DNA from 2 places in the Oceanobacillus sp. GQ8 genome. Region 2 is predicted to be linked to the other one. Evidence: riboswitches for the same ligand, from Rfam matches in the RefSeq annotation. Region 2 holds a riboswitch; the other holds the start of a gene.
What was found. A riboswitch is a leader RNA that binds a small molecule or an ion and turns the genes downstream of it on or off. The one in region 2 is predicted to bind cyclic di-GMP.
Positions count from the first base shown of each region.

Region 1: it holds a riboswitch for cyclic di-GMP, as region 2 does, so the genes downstream of both, AC6CHS_RS00325 (prepilin-type N-terminal cleavage/methylation domain-containing protein) here and AC6CHS_RS11330 (anti-repressor SinI family protein) in region 2, are expected to answer to the same signal.

Region 1 covers NZ_JCAXEV010000001.1:59,987-67,829, reverse strand. Annotated here, with positions in the region: gene AC6CHS_RS00355 (DRTGG domain-containing protein) at 1-184, opposite strand, end outside; gene AC6CHS_RS00350 (hypothetical protein) at 257-484, opposite strand; gene AC6CHS_RS00345 (hypothetical protein) at 593-1,132, opposite strand; gene AC6CHS_RS00340 (hypothetical protein) at 1,113-1,667, opposite strand; gene pilM (type IV pilus biogenesis protein PilM) at 1,673-2,572, opposite strand; gene AC6CHS_RS00330 (prepilin peptidase) at 2,588-3,340, opposite strand; gene AC6CHS_RS00325 (prepilin-type N-terminal cleavage/methylation domain-containing protein) at 3,435-3,776, opposite strand; cyclic di-GMP riboswitch class II at 3,825-3,907, opposite strand; gene AC6CHS_RS00320 (type II secretion system F family protein) at 3,952-5,151, opposite strand; gene AC6CHS_RS00315 (type IV pilus twitching motility protein PilT) at 5,153-6,193, opposite strand; gene AC6CHS_RS00310 (GspE/PulE family protein) at 6,205-7,839, opposite strand; gene AC6CHS_RS00305 (hypothetical protein) at 7,832-7,843, opposite strand, start outside.
Region 2 covers NZ_JCAXEV010000003.1:509,643-517,485, reverse strand. Annotated here, with positions in the region: gene AC6CHS_RS11370 (response regulator) at 1-389, opposite strand, end outside; gene AC6CHS_RS11365 (sensor histidine kinase) at 496-1,635, opposite strand; gene AC6CHS_RS11360 (YigZ family protein) at 1,807-2,445, shown strand; gene nagB (glucosamine-6-phosphate deaminase) at 2,727-3,452, opposite strand; gene nagA (N-acetylglucosamine-6-phosphate deacetylase) at 3,456-4,619, opposite strand; gene AC6CHS_RS11345 (hypothetical protein) at 4,930-5,091, opposite strand; gene AC6CHS_RS11340 (VanZ family protein) at 5,236-5,727, opposite strand; gene AC6CHS_RS11335 (helix-turn-helix domain-containing protein) at 5,859-6,188, opposite strand; gene AC6CHS_RS11330 (anti-repressor SinI family protein) at 6,260-6,394, opposite strand; cyclic di-GMP riboswitch class I at 6,417-6,499, opposite strand; gene AC6CHS_RS11325 (TasA family protein) at 6,651-7,325, opposite strand; gene sipW (signal peptidase I SipW) at 7,362-7,843, opposite strand, start outside.

The DNA.
Region 1 (7,843 bases), on a different contig from region 2:
CGATTCGAATGGTCCCCACACGTTCTATGGTACTAACGATCCCCTGATTCTCTGCTTCTTTAATTGCACGATATGCTGTCCCATCACTTACACCTAGTTCTTTTGCAATTTGCCTTACTGAAATTTTATGGCCAACAGATAGGGACAGGATATGCTGAATAATTTGCTCATGTTTCGTTGCCAATGGTGTCCCACCAACTTTCAACTGTACTAGTACGATATTTAACTTTTATTATACAGTTGTTCATAGTGAAACTCAATAATTATGGGACTTGCGCCGATCTAATTCTTGCTGTTCCATAATTGGTGGTTTGGTCATTTGTAAAAACGTTGCAAAGTTAGCTCCAACAACTAAGAACAGAAAGCCGAGCCATCCTCCCCAAAACACCATTTCTACTGTCGTGTTTGCATAAGGAATTACTGGCCAAGCAAAATATAGCAAAAATCCCGCTAACAATAATCTTAAAATAGCATAGTTTCGCATAATATCTCCTCCTATTGACCAATGTATGAAAAAATACCACAAAACAGAACTTGATCAAACAGAGATGTAGAGGTGAAAAAAAGCTAAAAAAAATAGCCCTCTGTAAGGCTATTCCGCATAGTAAGTAGAAAAGGAAATGGATGCAAATAACGAATCCCCGTCCTGGTTCAAATTTAATGTTTCAATTGTAATTAATCTTTCCCCTTCAAGTAAGGCATCTAAGAACTGATTTACTTTCTCCACACTTCCACCAGTAACTTCCATCGTATAGGTTGCTTCTTCAACTCCTGTTGTTTCTTCTTCAGTAACGTCGGTATCTTCCGTATTTCCGTTCATTGCACCTATATAATCAATACGTATGTCATTTGAATTTGCTAACTTCTGTATCTCGCGTAATAAGGAATCCATTGCTAAATGATCAGGAACCAACTGAGTAATAGTCGTGTAATCCTCGGTTACATCTTCTTCCATTTCACCGTTGCTGGCAGTAACTTGTTTTTCAAACATGGATACCTGGCTATGTAGACTATCCGCTTCACTTTTCTGTGGTTTCACCATAAGTTGATATCCTAATAAATATACGAGACCGAGTACAATTAGCGAGCCGACCAACACAAATATATGCTTTTTATTCAAGGACTTCATCATGTGTGCCCAACTCCTCCATTAGAGTTTCTTCTTGCAATTGAACAGTTAACACAGCTTCATAGTTTTCTTCCATTGTGATAACACTCGTTAACTGTACCTCTGACACATACGCTAAATCTGACACCTCAGCGATAAACTTTGCCACATCGTCCATACTTGGATAACTTGCTGTCACAACAAATGAATTTGCAGAAACATTTTCATAGCTTACTAGTTGTTCGGCATCACCAAATAATCCGTACACAACATGAAAGAGAGGTATTACAGGCGTGGCTTCTCCTTTAATTCCTTGTATCTCATCAAGCAGTTGTTCCATTTCTCTTGTACCCGCAGTGTCTTGTTTCTGCTCCGCAATTTTAATCTCCAACTCTGTTAGATAGGTTTCAGAAGCAGAAATTTCTTTCTCCACGCTATTTTTCTGGAATAATAAAACGGTCAATACACAACAGGCAACAAAAAAGAACACACCTGCAGAAAGCATTAGGAAAAGCTTCTTATTTGGTTGCTTTTTAATAAAATTAATTTCCGTAGTCATGTTGCTTAAACCTCATTTTTCATTGCCAGACCAAGAACGTCTGTGTATTTTGAAGGTAGCTCGCCATTTGTAAAATCCTCTACCACTATGATTGACTCTGTAAATCGTTGTTTCAATATTGGTAAACCAGGATAATCACCAGATAATAAAAGAAGTTCTATTTGGCCATTCCCTTTTGTGATGGAATATTGATAGAAATCAATGATGCGATTTATTTCAATTAAATACTCATCAATAGTTCGCTCAATATCTACTTCCTCTGTTACTTGTTCCACTTTCATGTTTCTTGTAAATACAGGCTTGTTTTCTTTGAAGGCCGTTAATACAAGCGCATCTTCATTCCAGTGAACGAGAAGGATATGGTGTTGTGTTGTTTCCTGCCTTGTGGCCATGTAATACCGATATACAGACAAGGAGGTCAAATCTGCCACCACGGGACGCAGTCCTTGCTGTTCAAAGACATCAACATAATCCGTTATCTTTTCTTTTGGATAAGCAAACAGTAAAACATGTTGCTTGTCATCCAGTTTTTCAAGAAAATCTATCGCGATAGCAGGATTGGAAAATGGTAAATAAATACTATTCCCCAGCTGTGTCTCGATATAGCCTTTCGCTTCTTCTCTTGATAAAGCTGCTGGCACTTCTAATTGCCTGATTACTACCGTGTCATCAGGGACCGCAAATAAAAGCTTTTTTCTTTTCCATTTATGCTCATGCACAAGCTGTCTGATGAGCTCAGAAAATAAAGCTTTATCAATTATCTTGCCTTCTTCTAAGACAGATGGAGGAAGCTCTAGCTCTCCGTGTTCTTGCAACCCTTCCATCTTATTGCTTTTATGATAGGTATACCGTAATTTTCGGTTCGTAATCACGATATTAACCCTGCCATTAGACATCAATCCCATGCTGTCACGCCCTTATTAGAGTATTGTAATATACCAGTCTATTAATCTCTCACCATAGAAGTATGTTATCAGGGAAGCGAGCACGATATACGGCCCAAAGGGAACCGGCTGCTTTCGGTCGATTACTTTTAGCACGATTAACAGCAGTCCCACTATTGCTCCAATGATACAGGAAAGAAAGAAAGCTAGAAGAGTGCCTTGTAACCCAAGCACAATCCCTAGTACACCAAAAAGCTTCATATCCCCTGCGCCCATACCACCCCTGCTAATCATAATAACAAGAGCAATAATTACCACACCCGCAATGGCTCCTACTAGACTGCTCCACCACGGTTCCAGAGGTTCAAGAAAACGCATAATAGCGAGGAACGGCAAGAAAAATAATAAAACCTTATTGGGTATAAGCATGTAAGCAAGATCTGACACAAGGATGATCATAAGCAAAGAAACGAGCAACAATGCTGTAACGATTTCCTTGTGCAGTCCAAGTTGTATGTAACTAAGTGCAAAAAGCACGCCTGTCAGTGCCTCAACAACTGGATAAATGGAAGAAATTGGTTTACCGCAGTATCGGCATTTACCCCGCTGTATGGCGAATGATAAAAGCGGTATATTATCATACCACGCCAATTGATGGTCACAGTTGGGGCACCTGGAGCGGTCATTCGCAAAAGGAATTTTCTTTGGAACCCGCAGTCCGACCACATTAAAAAAAGACCCAAAGAGCAAGCCTAAAGCGAAAAACAATAAAATCATGACACTTTCCATTTATGTACTCCTTCATGTTAAAGATGTTTATAATTGAAGAAAACGCCCTGCTTTGGGGCAAGGGCGTTGCATTAGTGTATATTAGTTATATTAATTACTCGTATTTAAAAGTTTTTCCACCATCATCGCTTGTTGTAACTTTCACATTACCTTTAAGTTCAAAATCTCCAAGATCAACGTCTAAGAATCCTGCATCTACTAGCTCTTTCATTGTATAACCAGCTTCAGCATCAGCTGGTCCAACGCCCGAAACATCAGCAAGCCTTGCAGCATTTTCAACCAACTCTTGATTCGCTATTGTAGCTTCGGCTTTTGAATTATCAATAACATTCCCAATCGTAGGAACCGCAATAGCAACAATAATAGCTAAAATTGCAATAACTGCTAAAAGCTCTACCAACGTAAATCCTTTTTCTTTTTTCAACATTTTTTTCATGCGTGTAAGCATAAAAATCCCCGCCTCTCTAAATATGTATATTTAGTAACACAGTCAGGTCGGTTGCACTACTTGCTCCGGATTATCAAAGTGCCCAAATAGAGATAACCCTTCATAGCATCCGTCTATTTACCTAGTACTATTATATTATATAAAATTACAATTTACCACACTTTTATTGTAAATTTTCGAACATAGAAAACATTGGTATAACAACAGCGGTTATGATACCACCTACAATGAACGTAAGAACAATAATCATAAGCGGCTCTATTAACGTTTTAATCCTATTTGATAATTGTTCTACTTCTTCTTCATAGAAAGAAGCCGCTTTTGCTAGCATTTGATCCAACGTTCCTGTTTTTTCACCAATTTGCATCATTTGAATAATTAGTGGGGGAATCACCCAGTGGTTTTTCATTGGTTTTGTGATCGACTCACCTTCACTTAGGCTTTCCCTAGAATCATGCAGTACCTCTTGTATCACTTTGTTCCCAACGACTTTTTCTGTTATCCCCACTGCTTCTAATATGGGAACTGCGCTGTTAACCAATGTACTTAATGTTTGCGTCATCCGGACCAGCGCTCCCTTATGCGCAAGAACGCCAAGAAAAGGAAAACGTAGCTTGTATGTATCTAAACGAAAGCGAAAACTATCATATCGTAACATATATTTGCCGAGAAAAACTAGTAATACTATAAGGAGAGCAATGCTCCACCAATAAACGCCAAGCCAGTCACTAAGACTTAAAATAAATTGCGTGTACGGCGGTATTTCTTCTCCAAACGAATGAAACATTGTAACAAATTGCGGCACAATAAATACTAGTAAAAACACACTTAAAAATAATGTAATGACACCTACCACACTTGGATAAAGCAATGCGGAGACGACTTTCTGCTTGTTGCGATATTCTTTCTCGTAATAATCAGCCATTTGGCTTAGAATTTCATCTAGTTTCCCACTTACTTCTCCAGCATGAATCATATTTACAAGTAGTTCAGGAAAAACATTGGATTGTTTTTCCGCTGCAGTAGATAGCGAGACACCCTGCTCTAACTGTTTTAGCATATCATCTAGGGCTGAACGAAGTGCATAATTATCGGTTTGTTTTGACATCGTATCTGTCGCATCCGTTATGGTAATCCCAGCATGAATCAGTGTAGAATATTGTCTCAGGAACAGAACAAAGTCTTTGTTTTTAACACGCTTATTCAAAATAATATCTTTATTCCATGGTTTCGTTTCTTCAATTCGTGTAATTAATAGTCCTTGTTTTTCTAATTCGCTAAGAGCTCGATGTTTTGAATCGGCATCAATTTTTCCTTTAATTCGCTCACCCGACATCCGTTTGCCGACATATTGAAAGTCCATACTAGGAGCTCCTTCCTTGCATAAACGGTGCTGCTGCTTCCATGGAAATCTGGTCTTCTTGCAGAAGTCGCTTCAATTCCATATCCAATGTATGCATTCCATGATCCCTTGAAGTTTGTAATACATTTTGGATTTGATGTAATTTTTCATTTCGAATAAGGTTCTTTACAGCGGAAGTATTTCGAAGTACCTCTGTTGCTGCCCTTCTTCCTGTATAATCCTTTGTGACCAATAGACGCTGAGAAATTACCGCTTTTAAAATCGTTGATAGTTGAATACGTATTTGCGTTTGCTGAGCTGGTGGAAACACATCAATAATCCGCTCAATTGTAGAAACGGCATCTGTTGTGTGTAGCGTTCCAAGAACGAGATGACCCGTCTCCGCCGCTGTTATAGCTGTAGAGATCGTTTCGAGGTCACGCATCTCTCCAAGTAAAATGATATCGGGATCCTGCCTTAAGCTAGCTCTTAAGCCATTTACAAAACTCTTTGTATCAAATCCAACCTCACGTTGATCAATGATTGATTGATTATGAGTATGCATATATTCAATCGGATCTTCTAATGTGATAATATGTTTTTGCATCGTCTGATTAATGTAATCAATCATGGAAGCAAGTGTCGTGCTTTTTCCACTTCCTGTCGGCCCCGTAACCAGAACAAGTCCTTGTGGTTCCTGTACAATTTCCTTTGTTACCAAAGGAAGGTTCAGTTCCTCAATTGATGGTATACGGTTCGGAATAATACGAATTGCTAACGATAATTCACCGCGCTGATAAAACGCATTTATCCGAAATCTGGAAACTCCTTGAATACCATAAGAAAAATCTAACTCTCTCGTCGTCTCTAACGTTTCCCATAAAGTTTCCGGTAAAATAGATTGTACAATTTGCTTCGTTTCTGTTGGTTTTAACCGGGGCTTGTCCTGCTCGACGAGCTTGCCATTTATTCGGAATACGGGGGCTTTACCAATTGTTAAATGCATATCTGATGCATTGTTGTTATATGCTTCTGTAAGCAATTGTTCAATTATGTCACGCATTCTATCCCCCCCTACAATCGAATGGAAACTTGCATAATCTCTTCCATTGACGTCTTTCCAGCTTTAATTTTTTCAAGTCCATCCTGCATCAGGAATGCTGTTCCCTGAGTTTTCATATAGGCTCTTATGTCAGCCATAGAGCCATTATTCAATAGCATTCCGCGAATCGCATCATCGATTACTAGTACCTCTTGAACTGCAATTCTTCCACGATAACCACGTTGGTGACAAACGGAACAACCTTCACTATCATAGACGTGTTCTACGCTCATTCCATTGTTTTCAAAGATCTCTTTTTCCATATCTGTTGCAGGCCGCTCTATTAAACAATCTCTACAAAGCTTGCGAACAAGCCTTTGGGCTACGACACCAGATAAGGAGGACACAACTAAATATGGTTCAATTCCCATGTCTATTAAACGCGGAATCGCATCCACTGCACTATTGGTGTGAAGGGTACTAAAAACAAGGTGACCTGTTAGGGAAGCGCGGATTGCGATTTCTGCTGTTTCCTGGTCGCGAATTTCCCCTACCATGATTACATTGGGGTCCTGTCGTAAAATGGAACGCAAGCCATTTGAGAAAGATAATCCAACAGAACTGTTCACCTGTACCTGATTAATTCCTTCTAATTGATACTCCACAGGGTCTTCTACTGTCACGATATTAACCGCTTCTGAATTCAGTTGATGAAGTGCTGCATACAATGTGGAAGTTTTCCCAGAACCTGTAGGACCTGTTAAGAGCACAAGACCTGAAGGACGGCTTATTAAATCTTCATATTTTTTGAGATTGCTTTGCGAGAAGTCTAACTCATTAACTTTCTTTAATGCTTGATTTAAATCCAGTATTCGAATAACAACCTTTTCTCCGTACACTGTTGGTAAACAAGAGATTCGTAGGTCAACTGGTGTTAAACCAACCGTCGTTCTAATTCTTCCGTCCTGCGGCAGCCTTGTCTGCGTAATATTTAAGTCTGCCAAAATTTTAATTCGTGCAATCAAGGCATTCTGCATCTGCTTGGCAACAACCTTTTCTGTTTGTAGCTTTCCATCAATTCGATAACGGACTTGAACGGCTGCTTCCTGTGGATCGATATGTATATCACTCGCCTTTAACTGAACAGCAGTTGTAAGCAACTGATCAAACAACTGAATAATCGGAGCTTCTGCTTCCCCATTTTTATTGTTATCTATCATTTCTGGTTCGTTTTTGTAGTAGTATTTATTGATCGCAAACAGGATATCATCCTTCGCAGCAATAACCGGAGAAATGCTAAAACCTGTTTCCATTTCCAAATCATCAATAACAAAATAATCCATTGGATCCTTCATCGCCACCATTAGTTCCGTATCACTAATCTGCAATGGCATAATCAAGTTTTGCTGAGCAGATTCCCTTGTGACGAATTGGAGGACATTTTCATCGATTGGATATCGATATAGCGACACATGTGGAATGCCTAGCTGGAATTCCAGGACTTCAATCAATTGCTTTTCTGTTATAAAGCCATGCTCGAGGAGGGCATCGCCAAGTTTTTGATTGCTTTTTTTATTTTCAAGCGCTTCGTTTATTTGTTGTTCTGTAACCAGTCCCGCGTCACGTAGCAGGTCTCCAAGACGTTTACGTGTGATCAAATTATTCATCCCT
Region 2 (7,843 bases):
TAAGAGCCACCTTCTGTTACCACCTTAATTGCCTCTATTAACGCATCGGAGTCCATTTCTTTTAACAAATATCCTTGTGCTCCTGTTTTTAAAGCATGCGTCACATAGCTTTCATCATCATGAATGGATAAAATGATCACACTGGTGTTTGGAAAATAGCGTACAAGATCTGCTGTAGCTTGTACCCCATTCATGTTTGGCATGTTTATATCCATTAAGACTACATCTGGCTCGTTTTCCTTAACCAGTTTGGAAGCAACAGATCCGTCGTCTCCTTCTGCAACCACATCAAAGGATGGTTCGAAGTCGAGAATTCGCTTAACCCCTTCACGAAATAATTTGTGATCATCAATAAGTACAATTTTTATTTGTTTTTCCGTCGTATTCATATCTTTGCTCCTCCAGGTTCTTTTTCTATTTTTACCCTATTACAATACGATGATAGATAGATTGATAATATATATTATTTAAAATCTATTATCTACTAGTATAACCTTAGCTAAGCGTATAAGGAACTTTTATTAGAATCGAAGTTCCTTTGCCAATATTAGAATCAATTTCAAGCTTGCCTTCTAGCATTTCTACTCTTTCACGCATTCCAATTAAGCCGAAAGACTTGTCCCGCTTCATTGAAGTATCAAAGCCTTTCCCATTGTCTTTTATCAACATCGTTAAATTTTGCTTGCATATTTCAAGCTTAACCTGTATTCTCGTCGCCTCTGAGTGCTTCACTGCATTTTGTAAAGCTTCTTGAACAAGACGAAAGAAAGCAACCTCGTATTTCGTGTTCAAGCGTTTTTCTTCCCCTATGGAAGCAAATTCTATTTTCATATTATTATAATCCGCGATTGTCGCAACATATTTTCTGATGGTAGGGATAAGACCAAGATCATCTAAAGCCATTGGACGTAAATCGTAAATAATCCGGCGGACTTCATACAGAGAAGACCTAATCATTTTTCGAATATCTTTAATTTCATCCAGGGCTTGATCCACATTGTTTTGACGAAAAATACGATCTACCAATTCAGAGCGTAGCAATATATTGGCGAGCATTTGAGCAGGCCCATCATGGATCTCTCTGGAAATCTTTCTCCGCTCATCTTCCTGTGCTTCAATGATCTTCAGGCCAAATTCCTGCTTTTCCTTGGCTTCCTCAATCATTTCATTAACCTGTCTAAAGTCATCGTGTAAATAGTTAAGAATAACCGATATTTTCCCTGCTAACCCCTCTGCCCTGTCTATCGTTTGGCTTAAGGATATTAAACGTCGCTCTAAATCATCACGTTTCTCTCTTAGAGCACTCTCTTCTTGTCGAAGCATTGCTAGCTTTGTTTGCATGGCATGAGTATTTTCATATACTTCCCGAATCTCATTTTCTGAGTACTTATCAAAATACCTACTTACCTCTGCAAGTCTTTGTCTGGAAAACCGTACCTTTTGTTCCAGTTGGTCTCCATCCTCAATATGCTGGGCGACTTTATGCTTTGTGTCTTTTAACTCTCGGACGAGGTGTTCATGTTCACTACGTGCTTCTTCACTAATATTAAAAATCTCGTCCTTGCTGTTTTCGACTACCTCAATCATTTCATTAATAATATAATCGAGTGCTGTTTCGCTAATCTTTTGTGCCATCGTCTCCCACCAACCTATGTTATAATTATACGTATATATTTTGAATTTTTATAGGGCCTTTTATCATGTATCTTACATTTTTTCAGACCCGACTTCCTACCTATGTGCATGAGGATGCATTATAGCACACTCTATATTTATATCATGTCTGTTAAGGAGGCTAAATGCAACATGTTAGCGACTTATTTTACAGTAAAACAAACTGCTATTGAAGAAATAATCATACAAAAGTCACGGTTTATTGGCCATGTGGCTAGAGTAGAAACAGAAGAGGAGGCACAGCAGTTTATTCAGGGGATTAAAAAGAAACATAACGCTGCAACACATAACTGCTCCGCTTATATGATCGGCGAACATGACCAGATCCAAAAAGCTAATGATGATGGCGAGCCTAGTGGCACAGCTGGAGTCCCAATGCTTGAAGTTCTCAAGAAGAAAAATCTAAAGGATACGGTTGTCGTTGTTACACGATACTTTGGCGGCATTAAACTTGGAGCTGGCGGGCTAATCCGCGCATACGGTAATGCCACAACTGAAGCACTCCAAGGCAGCGGTATTGTAAAAAGACAATTAATGCAGGGAATCTCTATCACGGTTGAATATACATTGCTTGGCAAGCTGGAAAATGTGTTGCGGCAATCCGACTATATCCTAGAGACAATCAACTATCTAGAGAAAGTAGAATTTATCGTCTATGTAAAAACAGGTGAAGAAGATAGCTTCCAGGACTGGATCGTTGACCTGACAAGTGATCAGGCTACACTATTACAAACCGAAAAGAAATATGTTGAGATAGATGTGGAACCATAATGAGAAAAGCTCAGAGCGCCTGTTAACAGCTTGTCACCTTCCTGGTGACAAAGACTTTGGAATTCAGCCTAGTTCCTGGGGCTCTGAGCGAAACACCTCTTATTTCCCACGCAGCAATTCAAACAAGATTTATCCCGGTGCAACCGTTCGTAAGACTCCCATTTCAAAACATGAAGTAAAACAGTGATATTTAAGTGGAAGTAACGGACGCTAACACCCCGATTCGTTCAACTAACAATCAGCGGGGGAAGAACGAACCCCCCACTGATTGCAGTTTCACTTTATAACAAGGATAGTGCTGCTTTATCCCCAATCACGGTGACATTCGGATGCTTTTGCAAGATAGATGCTGGGAATTCTTCGGATATTTCTCCCTCTATCATTCTGGAAACAGCTTCCGCTTTCTTCTCACCTGATACCAGCAAAAGGATCTCCTTGCTTTGCATGATTGTTTCAATCCCCATTGTAATTGCCTTCTCTGGAACTTCAGCCAGATCTTCAAAAAAACGGGCATTTGCTTTTCTCGTTGAAGGCGCTAAATCAATAATGTGCGTTCTACTAGAAAAGTTAGTTCCAGGCTCATTAAAGCCAATATGTCCATTTAACCCGATCCCCAATACTTGGACATCAATACCACCAGCCTGTTCAATTCTTGCTTCATAATCTATACACTCTTTCTCCAGGTCTGCTGCTACACCGTTTGGTAAGTGGGTGTTTGCATGATCAATATCAATATGTTGAAACAAATTATCTTTCATATAGTAATCGTAACTTTGCTTGTTTTCTTTGGTTAAGCCAACGTATTCATCCAAATTAAAGGTGCGAACAGCTTCGAAGGAAACATTCTTCTGCTTATACTGCTCGATTATTTGCTTGTACAACCCTTCTGGTGTTGATCCTGTTGCTAAACCTAAAACTGGATTATCTAGTTGCTGTATTCTTTGGATTATGACAGAGCAAGCAACCCTGCTCATTTCCTCGTAATTTTCTACTGTTTTTAATTGCATCCTTTATTCCTCCCTAAAAGCTACTTCCCCGCGACAAATGGCAGAAGCAATATGAAGCTGACGATCAACTAGCAACAAGTCTGCATCCTTCCCTACAGTTATACTTCCTTTTCGGTCATATAAACCAAGCTGTTTTGCAGGATTTACAGAAGCCATTTCGATTACTTCCCTTAGTGTGACACCATCTAAATCAAGCATTTGTTTCGCACCGTCACGCATTTTTAAAATACTCCCCGCCAAAGTTCCGTCTTCAAGAACTGCGCGGTCTTCTGTTACCACCACCGGTTGTCCTCCAAGCTCGTAACGTCCCTGTTGCAAGCATTTAGCCCGCATAGAATCCGTGATCAGCAATAGTCTTTCACTGCCCATCGTTTTGTAAACTAATTGCAGCATCTCCTTGCTTATATGAATGCCGTCCGCAATCAATTCAGCTCGCAATTCATGGAGCATAAAAGCCGCTCCTACTGTACCTATATCACGATGATGTAAACCAGTCATCGCATTACAGAGATGGGTCACCTGTTTGACACCATGTTCTACTGCTAGCTTCATATCTGAAAAACTGGAAGCTGTGTGCCCTGCTGATACAATTACCCCTTGGTCTGACACGTGGCGGATAAAGGTTCCATTCGGGTCGTGCTCTGGCGCCATCGTAATTGTTTTAATCTTATCTCCCGATAATTTTTGCCATTCCTCGAACTGTTCGATGCTAGGCTCCATAATATAAGCATGTGGTTGTGCGCCTGCCTTAGACTTTTCTATAAATGGTCCTTCTAGGTGTACGCCAATCACTTCAGCCTGTCCGGGCTTATTATTATAGGCAGCAATTGTTTTTAGCGCTTTCACAATGTTTTCAGGTGACTGTGTGATCGTAGTTGCCAGAAAGCTTGTAGTTCCTTCTCTAGGCAGCACGGAAGCAATCGAATCAAGTGCTGTATTGCTTGCATCCATCACATCAGCGCCGTTCGCACCATGGATGTGTCCGTCTATAAAGCCAGGAATAGCAATTTTTCCCTTTCCATCAATTTCTTGAATCTCATCCGGAAGGGACGTTTGTTTCCCGATTTTAGATATTTTTCCGCTCTCTAAAAGAAGAGCGCTATCTTCCATAATCGTTTCTTCTGTTAATATGCGAACATTTTTTATGTAAATGGGCCTTGTTTGCAACTGTCTCTTCCTCCTCTACTATAATATATATCATAACACTTTTTTTATAGAAAATGGAGCAAGAGATAGCGCTATAATAAAGAATTTGAATAGAAATAATTCAGAAAAAAAGACTTTTTAGGAGAATGAAAAAATTGATAAAACGAAGAATAAGAGAAAAGAGGTACTAGAGGATAAATTATATAAAAGAAAAAAGATCTATTAGAACTTTGGAAGCATAAAACCTCGCCACAAAGAAGCTCTCCTCTATTTGCTACCATTTATAAGAGGCGAGCTTTAAAGTCATGGTTTATCTTGACCACTATTTATTTTATTTACCCTTCAGTACAGATTGCTGAACATTCGGAAGTAGTCTTTCATGTGTGAGTTCATCAATTAAAGTCTGGATCATTTCTTGAGAGGATTGTATATGATGATTTTCGGTATCATGGATTACTTTTTTTAGCATCGTTTTAAACTTTTCTTGCTCCATTATTCATACCCCGCCTTTTGAAAAATATCTTACGTGTTGCATAATAGCATATGAACGAACAAAATGTTGTCGAACCATGTCGTAGATGATCAAAATTTACAAAAAATTAATATCTCATTACCTTATTCGTTTCCCTATACAACTTTATAGAGGTCTTCTATCTTTTCTTTTGTAAAAAAGGACAAGTAGGCCTACCGCCAACAGGGCACCAAAGCTATCAAGTATGACATCTCCAACATAGGGTGTTCTGTGTGGTGTGAATCCTTGGTGTATTTCATCCGATATGGCATAAATTACCGTTAGAAACAAAGAAAAGATTAGCGCTTTACTATGCTTTTGTTTTCCAGCTTTTCGAAAGGCCACATAAAAAAGCAAACAGAGAACCAAGAATACAGATACGTGGGCACCTTTACGGATGAAAAATTCGATAAATCCAGCAACACCTAACTGTTCCACGCTAACGATACTTTCATGGTAGGTGAACGATAACCAGTTTAAATACGGCTCAAGAAAACTTACATTTATTAGATTGTTCAAAAGTGGTTTCACATTTTGATTTTGATAAGGCTGATGGGAAGAATAAAAAATGATCCCCATCCAGCATATGGGTAGAAGCCAGAAAATGTGTTTCTTCAAAATTCATTCTCCTTATCTTTGTTATATGTGCTGTGTAGTTCGCTTTTTGGGCTCCCCACGGTATCGGCAATACCCTAGTTAAAAAATGGCCAAAGCAAAAAACCGTGCATCACTGCAACGGCTTTGATGGGTCATCTATCTTTATTACTGCGCCATTTGTTAAACTCAAGATATTCCTTAAATTGTTCTTTTGAAACACCAGACTCCATTGCTTCCTGTACGATTTTCAACCATTCGTTATCTAAATCCTCAGGACCGCTTACGTTCTCTTCACGTAGAAGATCATTAACCGTCGTACCAAGAACAGTGCTTATTTTTTCAATAAACTGGATCGATGGGTTTGTCTGAAGGTTACGTTCAATCGAACTAAGGTATGATTTAGCGACCCCTGCTCTTTCAGCTAATTCAGAAATGGACATCTTTTTTTCAGTGCGAAGTTGTTTGATTTTTTCACCGATCATGCCCTCACCTTCTTTCAAAGCGAATTATAACATAAAGTGGGTGAGGAGTTCTATATAAAGTACAATTAAATTCAAGCATTATGTAATGATTCCGTTTGTTTTAGAAATTGACGTATTTCCTCTGTAGTAATTCCAAGATTCTTTGCCCTTTTGATTAATTCAATCCATTCCCCATCTAATGATAACTGCTCAACTATTTTTTCCATATCCTATCCCCCATTATTATTTCCAGATAACCCAGCCATCCTAGCATATGCCGTAGATCTGTGATTTTGCGTCCCCGTCTTTCGATGAGTATGCCTTTTTCTGAGGAAATGTAGTTATGACACTAAATAGAACTGCCTAGTGATATGATACTATAAATTCACGACTATTTGCGTAGGTTCTTTTGTCTTATTTCAACTAGTTTTGTAAGAGAAATGGATTACCTTACACCAGTTTTGTCGAAGAATATGGAAATTATTAGATACGATGATCTCTAATCAACCGTAGTTTACGTATAACAAGAATGCCGCCCCCGACAGACAGTAAAATCGTTCCAAAAAGGAGGAAGGTAAAAATATCTGTTGATGTATTAGGTAAGACTGCTCCACCTTTATCACCCGTAGTTCCGTTCCCATCTCCATTACTAACATTCCCACCTACACTGATGGAGTCTTGTTGATCTTCCTCTCCTTCTGCGGTGAAAATGAGAACAAACTCCGTTTCAAGCCCTTGAAATTCATTCCCCACATGATCCGGGAAATAAACAGTTAGCTTCAATTCCTCTTGTTCCCCGGCATCCAGAATTCTATCCGGAATGGAGAAATTCGGCAGATTCCCTTTATAAAGTTGTTTATCCCCGTCTGCTACTTCAATAATTAATTCATTAAACAGCTCTTTCTCTTCTGTCGTATTTTCCAGCTCTACACGATAACTAAAATCCTGTCTACCGTCATTGGAGATTTTAAGATCCCTTGGTGCCCAATCACCTGGCTTCATATTGGGTACTTGGAACAAATAGTTGTTTGGCGAAAGTTGAATATCCAACTCCTTAGAAGCGTCTGCTTCATTTGCTTCTGCTGCGGATACGTACCCTAATGGGAAAAAGCTGCATAGTAGTAAAACAAAACTTAGAATGAAGAAACGTTTATTCATTGAATCCACCCCCTAAAATCAGATTTTCTTCTATTGTTAGGAAGAAAGTGATCGCCCTTCTTCCAGTTTCTGATCACCTTTTTTATTTTGCTTCTCTATTTCTCCCAAGGTCCGCCAAATCGTTAGGCCGGAGTAGCATAGCAGTAAAATCCCTGGAATGAGTAACAGAAATGCGCCATTTCGAGACTGTGCAAAGCTAACCAAATATCCAAGATAAGGGATCGTGAAACCAGTGTATTCCGCCACGACGTTTTCAGATAATACTGGCTCAAGATCTTCCGCGTTATTGTTATCACCTTTTGTCCGGTACATCACTTGCTCACCACTTGCCATTACTTCGGTAATACGGTGAGTAATTAGTTTTTCTTCTTCATCCATGAAGGTAATGACATCCCCATCTTTAAACCGTTTCATATCCCCATCCGGCTTAACAGCGATTAACGAGCCAGTTTGAATTCCTGGTTCCATGGAGCCTGATAACACGGTTTTCAGCTGGTAACCGGCAATTTCTGGTTCTC